Regions from separate parts of the Lysinibacillus sp. FSL P2-0066 genome, predicted to be linked through region 2. Evidence: a T-box and tRNA genes for the amino acid it is inferred to sense, from the RefSeq annotation. Region 2 holds a T-box; the other regions hold tRNA genes.

Region 1 (3,240 bases), 820 kb from region 2:
GAGATCTCGGAGCGCCAGCTTCGAAGGAGGCGTCGGTGGGATACTACCCTGGTTGTATTGAAATTCTAACCCATGCCCCTTAGCGGGGCAGGAGACAGTGTCAGGCGGACAGTTTGACTGGGGCGGTCGCCTCCTAAAAGGTAACGGAGGCGCCCAAAGGTTCCCTCAGAATGGTTGGAAATCATTCGTAGAGTGTAAAGGCACAAGGGAGCTTGACTGCGAGACCTACAAGTCGAGCAGGGTCGAAAGACGGGCTTAGTGATCCGGTGGTTCCGCATGGAAGGGCCATCGCTCAACGGATAAAAGCTACCCCGGGGATAACAGGCTTATCTCCCCCAAGAGTCCACATCGACGGGGAGGTTTGGCACCTCGATGTCGGCTCATCGCATCCTGGGGCTGTAGTCGGTCCCAAGGGTTGGGCTGTTCGCCCATTAAAGCGGTACGCGAGCTGGGTTCAGAACGTCGTGAGACAGTTCGGTCCCTATCCGTCGTGGGCGTAGGAAATTTGAGAGGAGCTGTCCTTAGTACGAGAGGACCGGGATGGACACACCGCTGGTGTACCAGTTGTCTTGCCAAAGGCATCGCTGGGTAGCTATGTGTGGACGGGATAAGTGCTGAAAGCATCTAAGCATGAAGCCCCCCTCAAGATGAGATTTCCCATTACGCAAGTAAGTAAGATCCCTCAAAGACGATGAGGTAGATAGGTTCGAGGTGGAAGTGTGGTGACACATGGAGCTGACGAATACTAATCGATCGAGGACTTAACCAATATGTTTGAAGCATTCAATGCACCGTTTATCCAGTTTTGAAAGAATAATTCTTTCAACAAAAAAAGAGAGCTTCAAGACACAAGTAGTACAAGGAAGCAAACGAGTGATTGAAGGAGCGTACTTATGTACGTGACTGATTGAACGAGAGCAGCTGACGCAGTAATACGCCGTGTATTGGAGGTCGAATAAGTCTAGTGATGATGGCAAAGAGGTCACACCCGTTCCCATACCGAACACGGAAGTTAAGCTCTTTAGCGCCGATGGTAGTTGGGGGCTTCCCCCTGTGAGAGTAGGACGTCGCTAGGCATAAAACCCAGGAGGATTAGCTCAGCTGGGAGAGCATCTGCCTTACAAGCAGAGGGTCGGCGGTTCGAGCCCGTCATCCTCCACCATATGCCGGTTTAGCTCAGCAGGTAGAGCAACTGACTTGTAATCAGTAGGTCGTGGGTTCGATTCCTATAGCCGGCACCATTTTTTCGAGCCATTAGCTCAGTTGGTAGAGCATCTGACTTTTAATCAGAGGGTCGAAGGTTCGAGTCCTTCATGGCTCACCATTTAGAAATAATAATAAGCGGGTGTGGCGGAATTGGCAGACGCACTAGACTTAGGATCTAGCGCCGCAAGGCGTGGGGGTTCGACTCCCTTCACCCGCACCATTATTTTCATTGCCAGATAAAAAACTTATGCACATGCGGAAGTAGTTCAGTGGTAGAACACCACCTTGCCAAGGTGGGGGTCGCGAGTTCGAACCTCGTCTTCCGCTCCAAATGTGCCGGGGTGGCGGAACTGGCAGACGCACAGGACTTAAAATCCTGCGGTAGGTGACTACCGTACCGGTTCGATTCCGGTCCTCGGCACCATTTTAAATGCGCCCGTAGCTCAATTGGATAGAGCGTCTGACTACGGATCAGAAGGTTATGGGTTCGACTCCTGTCGGGCGCGCCAAAAGAACAACGGGAAGTAGCTCAGCTTGGTAGAGCACTTGGTTTGGGACCAAGGGGTCGCAGGTTCGAATCCTGTCTTCCCGACCATTTCCAAAAATTATGGGGCCTTAGCTCAGCTGGGAGAGCGCCTGCCTTGCACGCAGGAGGTCAGCGGTTCGATCCCGCTAGGCTCCACCATAAGTAAATTAACCAGTATAAAGATCCTGGCGGCGTAGCTCAGCTGGCTAGAGCGTACGGTTCATACCCGTAAGGTCGGGGGTTCGATCCCCTCTGCCGCCATCTTAAAGGACCTTTAGCTCAGTTGGTTAGAGCAGACGGCTCATAACCGTCCGGTCGCAGGTTCGAGTCCTGCAAGGTCCACCATTTATATATTGTAACGGAGGTATACCCAAGTCTGGCTGAAGGGATCGGTCTTGAAAACCGACAGGCGGGTAACACCGCGCGGGGGTTCGAATCCCTCTACCTCCTCCAGTTTTAAATTTTTATAAATGGTGCTTTAAAAACTCGAAACATATAAAATTATCGCGGGGTGGAGCAGTGGTAGCTCGTCGGGCTCATAACCCGAAGGTCGTTGGTTCAAATCCGGCCCCCGCAACCAAAAGGTCCCGTGGTGTAGCGGTTAACATGCCTGCCTGTCACGCAGGAGATCGCCGGTTCGATCCCGGTCGGGACCGCCATTTTTAAAATCAAAGTCATGAGAAGCAAAAGAGTGAGTAAGCTTAGCATGGACGAAATGGGTCAGTAGCTCAGTTGGTAGAGCATTAGATTGAAGCTCTAAGTGTCGGCGGTTCGATTCCGTCCTGACCCACCATTTATGCGGGTGTAGTTTAATGGTAAAACCTCAGCCTTCCAAGCTGATGTCGTGGGTTCGATTCCCATCACCCGCTCCAAGGGCCTATAGCTCAGCTGGTTAGAGCGCACGCCTGATAAGCGTGAGGTCGATGGTTCGAGTCCATTTAGGCCCACCATTATTCCGAAGTAGCTCAGTTGGTAGTAGCACCTGACTGTTAATCAGGTTGTCGCAGGTTCGAGTCCTGCCTTCGGAGCCATTTTTTATTTTGGGGAAGTACTCAAGAGGCTGAAGAGGCGCCCCTGCTAAGGGTGTAGGTCGGGTAACCGGCGCGAGGGTTCAAATCCCTCCTTCTCCGCCATGGCCCGTTGGTCAAGTGGTTAAGACACCGCCCTTTCACGGCGGTAACACGGGTTCGAATCCCGTACGGGTCATACTAAAAACAGTAGATGCAAATGCATCTACTGTTTTTTTATATTCATAGATACAAAATTTACTCTTGATTCAATGCATTTTCATCCATATAAACTACTTCCCAGATGTGCCCGTCTACATCCTGAAAGCCCCAACCATACATAAATCCATGATCTTGTGGTTCACTATAAGGTTTACCACCAGAGGCAAGTGCCTTATTCACTAATTGATCTACTTGTTCTCGATTTTCGGCAGAAAGACATAAGATTGCTTCTGCAGAAGTAGTAGTATCTGTAATTTCTTTCTTACTAAATCCTTTAAA
Region 2 (3,240 bases):
TAAATTTGAGTTTCATACAGGAACTTTGCAAGATCGTTTGGATTATTATAAGCGAGAAAAGCCACATATGACGTTTTTTGGTAACTAATTAAGGAGTGATTCTATGAATAAAGCGTTTATTTTTGATATGGATGGAACATTATTTCAAACCAATCTTATTTTAGAGCCTGCGCTTGATGCAACATTTGATGTGCTACGGACAAATGGCCTGTGGCACGGAGAAACACCGATAGAAAAATATAGAGAAATAATGGGGGTTCCTTTACCTGTCGTGTGGGAAACATTATGTCCTATGCATACGCTAGAGATACGAGAAAAGAGCAATGTATTATTTCATGTAAAGCTGGTTGAGCAAATACGTGGACATAAAGGCGCATTGTATCCACATGCTGAACAAACCCTTGCAACATTGTCAGAGAAATATCCGTTATACATAGCGAGTAATGGACAGGTCGACTATTTACAAGCAATCGTTGAAACCTATCAGTTGGAGCGTTTTATAAAGGGAATCTATAGTATTCAAGCTATTGCAAGTGGGCATAAATCAGATCTGGTCAAAAGAGTTGTAGATGAAAATAAAATTGATTACGGAGCAGTGGTAGGAGATCGTTCTTCAGATATCCAAGCTGCACAGGACAATCAATTACTAGCGATAGGAGTACGCTTTGATTTTGCACAGGACAAGGAATTAGAAAAAGCAGATATAGTAATTGATGATTTAACTGCATTGGTAAATGTTACATTAGATTAACCTAAGAAAGTGTATCAAAATAAGGGATGATTTAGCGACAAACATTGCATTTCCTCACAAGAAGGCGTAAAATAATGCCAAATCCTATAGAAAAAGCATTGAGAAGGAAAAGTAAATTGGATTAGCATTTTGTAGAGAGCCTCTGTTGGTGGAAATGAGGTAAATGAACCCTTTTGAAAATGACCTTTGAGCTTCGTACCGAAAGCTTTTTAGCCAGTAGATTACGACGAGAGGGGCACTCGTTACAACAGCAGCAGTATCTCTTTTTTGATTGAAGACGTACTGATAGAGGCAAATAGTGTAAGCTATTTGTAAATATAGGTGGTAACACGGGTATACTCGTCCTAATCAGATTTGATTAGGGCGATTTTTTTTTTACCATTTTTTCTGTGAGGGGAGCAATTTAGAATGACGATTGTTATTGGAGGCGCTTGGCCGTATGCAAATGGCTCTTTGCATTTAGGGCATGTTGCCGCATTATTACCAGGTGATATTTTGGCTAGATATTACCGACAAAAAGGCGAGCAGGTTTTATATGTATCAGGCAGTGATTGTAATGGTACACCCATTTCTATACGGGCCGCACAAGAGAATACAACGACAGAGGCTATAGCTAATCACTATCATGATGAGTTTACTAGATGCTTTCATGATTTAGGATTTACCTATGATTTGTACACAAGAACAGATGCGGAGCACCACCATGAATCCGTTAAGGCCCTTTTCTTACAGCTACTGGCCAACAATTTTTTATACAAAAAGAAAATTGAACAAGCTTACTGTGAGACGGATAAACAATTCCTACCAGATCGATTTGTTGAGGGACTTTGTCCAAATTGTGGAGCAAAAGCAAGGGGAGATCAATGTGATAACTGCTCAGAAATTTTAGACCCTTTGGATTTAATTGATAAGCGCTGCAAAATTTGTGGGAACGAACCTGTTATTCGGGAAACTGAGCACTTTTATTTTACCTTTAGTCAATTTCAAGGAAGGTTGGAGTCTTATTTAGCACAAGCAAAAGTCGAGAAACGTTGGCGTGACAATGCTTTAGGGTTAACGGAGCGATACTTGGCAGAGGGAGTTCCTGACCGAGCAGTAACAAGAGATTTACCGAATGGCATAGATGTTCCAGTGCCAGGTTTTGAAGGGAAAAAAATATATGTATGGATTGAAGCTGTAGCAGGGTACTTAACAGCAAGCTTGGAATGGGCAAAAGAGCATCAAATAGCTATTGAAGATTTATGGAATGAAGAGACTATTTCATACTATGTACATGGGAAGGATAATATTCCATTCCATACAGTTATTTGGCCAGCCATTTTAATGGGAATTGGATCTAAGGCATTACCTACCCATATCATATCCAATGAGTATTTAACATTAGAAAAGCGCAAATTATCTACTAGTCAGAATTGGGCTGTATGGGTTCCTTATATTTTAAGTCGTTATGATGCGGACTCTATTCGCTACTTCTTAACGATGAATGCGCCAGAAAATCGTGATACTGATTTTTCATGGCGGGAATTTATTTATAGCCATAATGGCGAACTACTCGGAGCCTATGGTAATTTTGTAAACCGTACATTGAAGTTTATTGAGAAATCATTTGCTTGTCAGGTGCCACAAGCTGAGGTGGATAGCGACATTCGAAAACAAACCGTACAATTGTTTAATGAAGCGGGCGTTCTTATCGAAGGTGGTCATTTCAAACAGGCGTTAGAATCCATCTTTGAGTATATTCGAGGAGCTAATCGTTATTTTGATGAACAACAGCCATGGCTACAGGTAAAAGAAAACGTAGAGGCAGGTAATCGTACATTAGCAACTTGCGTCTATATCATTGCGAATTTAGGACAGCTGCTGCATCCTTTCTTACCGTTTTCAGCAAAGAAAGTAAGAAATATGTTAGGTATAAATGAAATGATGTGGCATGAGCAAGTAGATCTGCCTAAATTAATTCAAGAGGTGACGCCATTGTTTGAACGTCTTGATATCGAACGAATCGATGAGGAATATCAAAAACTAGTTAGGGATAGTCACTAGGATTGAAAAAGCAGTATGGCTCGCGCGCCATACTGCTTTGCTATTTACGTTTAATTCATAACAGGTGTTAATTTTGTCACTACAATGCTATTGATTGCATTAATATAGGCTAAGGCACTTGCCTTTAGAATATCTGTATCTGCTGCTTTTGCAATATACTTTTCGCCTTCATGCTCAATCGTAATTTTTACTTTACCTAAAGCCTCTTTGCCTCGTGAAACACTATTGATATTATATTCCACTAGTTTTACATCCATATTTGTAATTTCTGCAATGGCTGAATAGAGGGCATCAATTGGACCAGAGCCTACTGCACTAGCTTTAAATACTTCGCCGCCTTTTCGAACCTTAACACTTGCTGAAGGGAAGCTTGTATTGCTGACGACTTGTAGATCATCAAAATCAAAGAATTGCTCACTATAATGTGTAGCATTTTTATTATTGGC
Region 3 (3,240 bases), 830 kb from region 2:
AGCCTACGACATACTTAGATTTAACCCATCAAATAGACGTATTAGATTTACTATATGACTTAAACCAACAGCAAAAGCGAACAATTATTATGGTATTGCATGATATTAATCTTGCATGTCGCTATGCCGATCATATTATTACAGTGCGTGACCGCGGTGTCTATCGTCAAGGGAAACCAGAAGAAATTATGACAACTGATTTAGTTAGTCATGTGTTTGACCTTGATTGCCAAATGAAGGCAGATCCCATATTTGGTACACCTCTTTGCATTCCATATGGAAAAGGACGAAAAATTTAATCGCTAATTTGAAAAACAACAAGCCTACACAGAATGATTAATCTGTGTAGGCTTTCATTTAATAGAGGTATGTTATTAATCTAAGTATCCAGTAAATTAAAAAGTGCAGTAGATGTAAATTCATCTACTGCACTTAGTATGACCCGTACGGGATTCGAACCCGTGTTACCGCCGTGAAAGGGCGGTGTCTTAACCACTTGACCAACGGGCCATGGCGGAGAAGGAGGGATTTGAACCCTCGCGCCGGTTACCCGACCTACACCCTTAGCAGGGGCGCCTCTTCAGCCTCTTGAGTACTTCCCCAAAATAAAAAATGGCTCCGAAGGCAGGACTCGAACCTGCGACAACCTGATTAACAGTCAGGTGCTACTACCAACTGAGCTACTTCGGAATAATGGTGGGCCTAAATGGACTCGAACCATCGACCTCACGCTTATCAGGCGTGCGCTCTAACCAGCTGAGCTATAGGCCCTTGGAGCGGGTGATGGGAATCGAACCCACGACATCAGCTTGGAAGGCTGAGGTTTTACCATTAAACTACACCCGCATAAATGGTGGGTCAGGACGGAATCGAACCGCCGACACTTAGAGCTTCAATCTAATGCTCTACCAACTGAGCTACTGACCCATTTCGTCCATGCTAAGCTTACTCACTCTTTTGCTTCTCATGACTTTGATTTTAAAAATGGCGGTCCCGACCGGGATCGAACCGGCGATCTCCTGCGTGACAGGCAGGCATGTTAACCGCTACACCACGGGACCTTTTGGTTGCGGGGGCCGGATTTGAACCAACGACCTTCGGGTTATGAGCCCGACGAGCTACCACTGCTCCACCCCGCGATAATTTTATATGTTTCGAGTTTTTAAAGCACCATTTATAAAAATTTAAAACTGGAGGAGGTAGAGGGATTCGAACCCCCGCGCGGTGTTACCCGCCTGTCGGTTTTCAAGACCGATCCCTTCAGCCAGACTTGGGTATACCTCCGTTACAATATATAAATGGTGGACCTTGCAGGACTCGAACCTGCGACCGGACGGTTATGAGCCGTCTGCTCTAACCAACTGAGCTAAAGGTCCTTTAAGATGGCGGCAGAGGGGATCGAACCCCCGACCTTACGGGTATGAACCGTACGCTCTAGCCAGCTGAGCTACGCCGCCAGGATCTTTATACTGGTTAATTTACTTATGGTGGAGCCTAGCGGGATCGAACCGCTGACCTCCTGCGTGCAAGGCAGGCGCTCTCCCAGCTGAGCTAAGGCCCCATAATTTTTGGAAATGGTCGGGAAGACAGGATTCGAACCTGCGACCCCTTGGTCCCAAACCAAGTGCTCTACCAAGCTGAGCTACTTCCCGTTGTTCTTTTGGCGCGCCCGACAGGAGTCGAACCCATAACCTTCTGATCCGTAGTCAGACGCTCTATCCAATTGAGCTACGGGCGCATTTAAAATGGTGCCGAGGACCGGAATCGAACCGGTACGGTAGTCACCTACCGCAGGATTTTAAGTCCTGTGCGTCTGCCAGTTCCGCCACCCCGGCACATTTGGAGCGGAAGACGAGGTTCGAACTCGCGACCCCCACCTTGGCAAGGTGGTGTTCTACCACTGAACTACTTCCGCATGTGCATAAGTTTTTTATCTGGCAATGAAAATAATGGTGCGGGTGAAGGGAGTCGAACCCCCACGCCTTGCGGCGCTAGATCCTAAGTCTAGTGCGTCTGCCAATTCCGCCACACCCGCTTATTATTATTTCTAAATGGTGAGCCATGAAGGACTCGAACCTTCGACCCTCTGATTAAAAGTCAGATGCTCTACCAACTGAGCTAATGGCTCGAAAAAATGGTGCCGGCTATAGGAATCGAACCCACGACCTACTGATTACAAGTCAGTTGCTCTACCTGCTGAGCTAAACCGGCATATGGTGGAGGATGACGGGCTCGAACCGCCGACCCTCTGCTTGTAAGGCAGATGCTCTCCCAGCTGAGCTAATCCTCCTGGGTTTTATGCCTAGCGACGTCCTACTCTCACAGGGGGAAGCCCCCAACTACCATCGGCGCTAAAGAGCTTAACTTCCGTGTTCGGTATGGGAACGGGTGTGACCTCTTTGCCATCATCACTAGACTTTGTTATGTATCTTGTTTTGAAGTTGTTTACCTGTCCTTCAAGACAAGAATTATTGTATAACGTTTTCTAACATTGTGCAATACTTTTTTATAAAAAAAAGAAATTATTACTTTTAAAAGATATTTTTGTTAAGTAAGAGAAAATATTGCCCTGCAAAATATTATAGCAATTGTTGATTCAAAAGAAAACATTTATTTTATTTCACCTATATTCTTAGCTTATAATCTATTTCAAAACAAGTGAAGAATATAGATAATCCTTCACTCGTCCTCTCATTAAATATTTGCAAGCTCTCTTTTTAATTTTGCAATATCATCAAGTGTAGTAGAAGGACCAAAAGATATTCTAAAAAATTGGCGTGCCGCTTCAAAAGAAAAACCCATTGATAGAATGGCCTTTGTTCCAGATTCACTATGAATATCACATGCACTACCTGTAGAGATACAGATTCCCGCCTCATTTAACTTTAAAAGAACATATTGCCCCTCTACTTTCTCCATCATTACCCCACAAATATTAGGTAGTTGCTGTTTACACTCAACGATCTGACATGTTTCAGGTAAATTATTTTCGAAATAATTTCTTAAAGTTTCATAATGTTGCAATTCATATTGATAGTTTTCAATTGCCGCCGCAAAGGCCACGATTGCAGGAGTATCTAATGTCCCTCCTCTGAGCCCCCTCTCATGTGTCACACCTGGTGTTAATGCAGGTACTCGGATTGCGGGGTTAATATATATGGCCCCACATCCCTTTGGCCCACCTATTTTATGAGCCGAGATGGTAATTGCATCTGCTCCTTTTGGTATAGCTAGTTTGCC

The links. The T-box of region 2 lies ahead of metG (methionine--tRNA ligase). A T-box ahead of a tRNA ligase gene usually reads a tRNA of that ligase, here a tRNA-Met.
Region 1: it encodes a tRNA-Met, which carries the amino acid that the T-box ahead of metG (methionine--tRNA ligase) is inferred to sense. The anticodon was not compared.
Region 3: it encodes a tRNA-Met, which carries the amino acid that the T-box ahead of metG (methionine--tRNA ligase) is inferred to sense. The anticodon was not compared.

The regions. Positions count from the first base shown of each region.
Region 1 covers NZ_CP150202.1:3,388,170-3,391,409, reverse strand. The annotation lists rRNA gene MKZ14_RS17025 (23S ribosomal RNA) at 1-769, shown strand, start outside; rRNA gene rrf (5S ribosomal RNA) at 961-1,076, shown strand; tRNA gene MKZ14_RS17015 (tRNA-Val) at 1,087-1,162, shown strand; tRNA gene MKZ14_RS17010 (tRNA-Thr) at 1,166-1,241, shown strand; tRNA gene MKZ14_RS17005 (tRNA-Lys) at 1,249-1,324, shown strand; tRNA gene MKZ14_RS17000 (tRNA-Leu) at 1,342-1,426, shown strand; tRNA gene MKZ14_RS16995 (tRNA-Gly) at 1,462-1,536, shown strand; tRNA gene MKZ14_RS16990 (tRNA-Leu) at 1,542-1,630, shown strand; tRNA gene MKZ14_RS16985 (tRNA-Arg) at 1,639-1,715, shown strand; tRNA gene MKZ14_RS16980 (tRNA-Pro) at 1,725-1,801, shown strand; tRNA gene MKZ14_RS16975 (tRNA-Ala) at 1,816-1,891, shown strand; tRNA gene MKZ14_RS16970 (tRNA-Met) at 1,920-1,993, shown strand; tRNA gene MKZ14_RS16965 (tRNA-Ile) at 2,001-2,077, shown strand; tRNA gene MKZ14_RS16960 (tRNA-Ser) at 2,093-2,185, shown strand; tRNA gene MKZ14_RS16955 (tRNA-Met) at 2,238-2,312, shown strand; tRNA gene MKZ14_RS16950 (tRNA-Asp) at 2,316-2,391, shown strand; tRNA gene MKZ14_RS16945 (tRNA-Phe) at 2,450-2,525, shown strand; tRNA gene MKZ14_RS16940 (tRNA-Gly) at 2,531-2,604, shown strand; tRNA gene MKZ14_RS16935 (tRNA-Ile) at 2,606-2,682, shown strand; tRNA gene MKZ14_RS16930 (tRNA-Asn) at 2,687-2,763, shown strand; tRNA gene MKZ14_RS16925 (tRNA-Ser) at 2,775-2,865, shown strand; tRNA gene MKZ14_RS16920 (tRNA-Glu) at 2,867-2,938, shown strand; gene MKZ14_RS16915 (VOC family protein) at 2,998-3,240, opposite strand, start outside.
Region 2 covers NZ_CP150202.1:4,205,496-4,208,735, reverse strand. The annotation lists gene fosM (FosM family fosfomycin resistance protein) at 1-88, shown strand, start outside; gene MKZ14_RS20905 (HAD hydrolase-like protein) at 104-751, shown strand; T-box leader at 841-1,101, shown strand; gene metG (methionine--tRNA ligase) at 1,160-2,794, shown strand; gene MKZ14_RS20895 (2-isopropylmalate synthase) at 2,845-3,240, opposite strand, start outside.
Region 3 covers NZ_CP150202.1:3,378,708-3,381,947, forward strand. The annotation lists gene MKZ14_RS16780 (ABC transporter ATP-binding protein) at 1-299, shown strand, start outside; tRNA gene MKZ14_RS16785 (tRNA-Glu) at 439-510, opposite strand; tRNA gene MKZ14_RS16790 (tRNA-Ser) at 512-602, opposite strand; tRNA gene MKZ14_RS16795 (tRNA-Asn) at 614-690, opposite strand; tRNA gene MKZ14_RS16800 (tRNA-Ile) at 695-771, opposite strand; tRNA gene MKZ14_RS16805 (tRNA-Gly) at 773-846, opposite strand; tRNA gene MKZ14_RS16810 (tRNA-Phe) at 852-927, opposite strand; tRNA gene MKZ14_RS16815 (tRNA-Asp) at 986-1,061, opposite strand; tRNA gene MKZ14_RS16820 (tRNA-Met) at 1,065-1,139, opposite strand; tRNA gene MKZ14_RS16825 (tRNA-Ser) at 1,192-1,284, opposite strand; tRNA gene MKZ14_RS16830 (tRNA-Ile) at 1,300-1,376, opposite strand; tRNA gene MKZ14_RS16835 (tRNA-Met) at 1,384-1,457, opposite strand; tRNA gene MKZ14_RS16840 (tRNA-Ala) at 1,486-1,561, opposite strand; tRNA gene MKZ14_RS16845 (tRNA-Pro) at 1,576-1,652, opposite strand; tRNA gene MKZ14_RS16850 (tRNA-Arg) at 1,662-1,738, opposite strand; tRNA gene MKZ14_RS16855 (tRNA-Leu) at 1,747-1,835, opposite strand; tRNA gene MKZ14_RS16860 (tRNA-Gly) at 1,841-1,915, opposite strand; tRNA gene MKZ14_RS16865 (tRNA-Leu) at 1,951-2,035, opposite strand; tRNA gene MKZ14_RS16870 (tRNA-Lys) at 2,053-2,128, opposite strand; tRNA gene MKZ14_RS16875 (tRNA-Thr) at 2,136-2,211, opposite strand; tRNA gene MKZ14_RS16880 (tRNA-Val) at 2,215-2,290, opposite strand; rRNA gene rrf (5S ribosomal RNA) at 2,301-2,416, opposite strand; gene MKZ14_RS16890 (cysteine desulfurase family protein) at 2,695-3,240, opposite strand, start outside.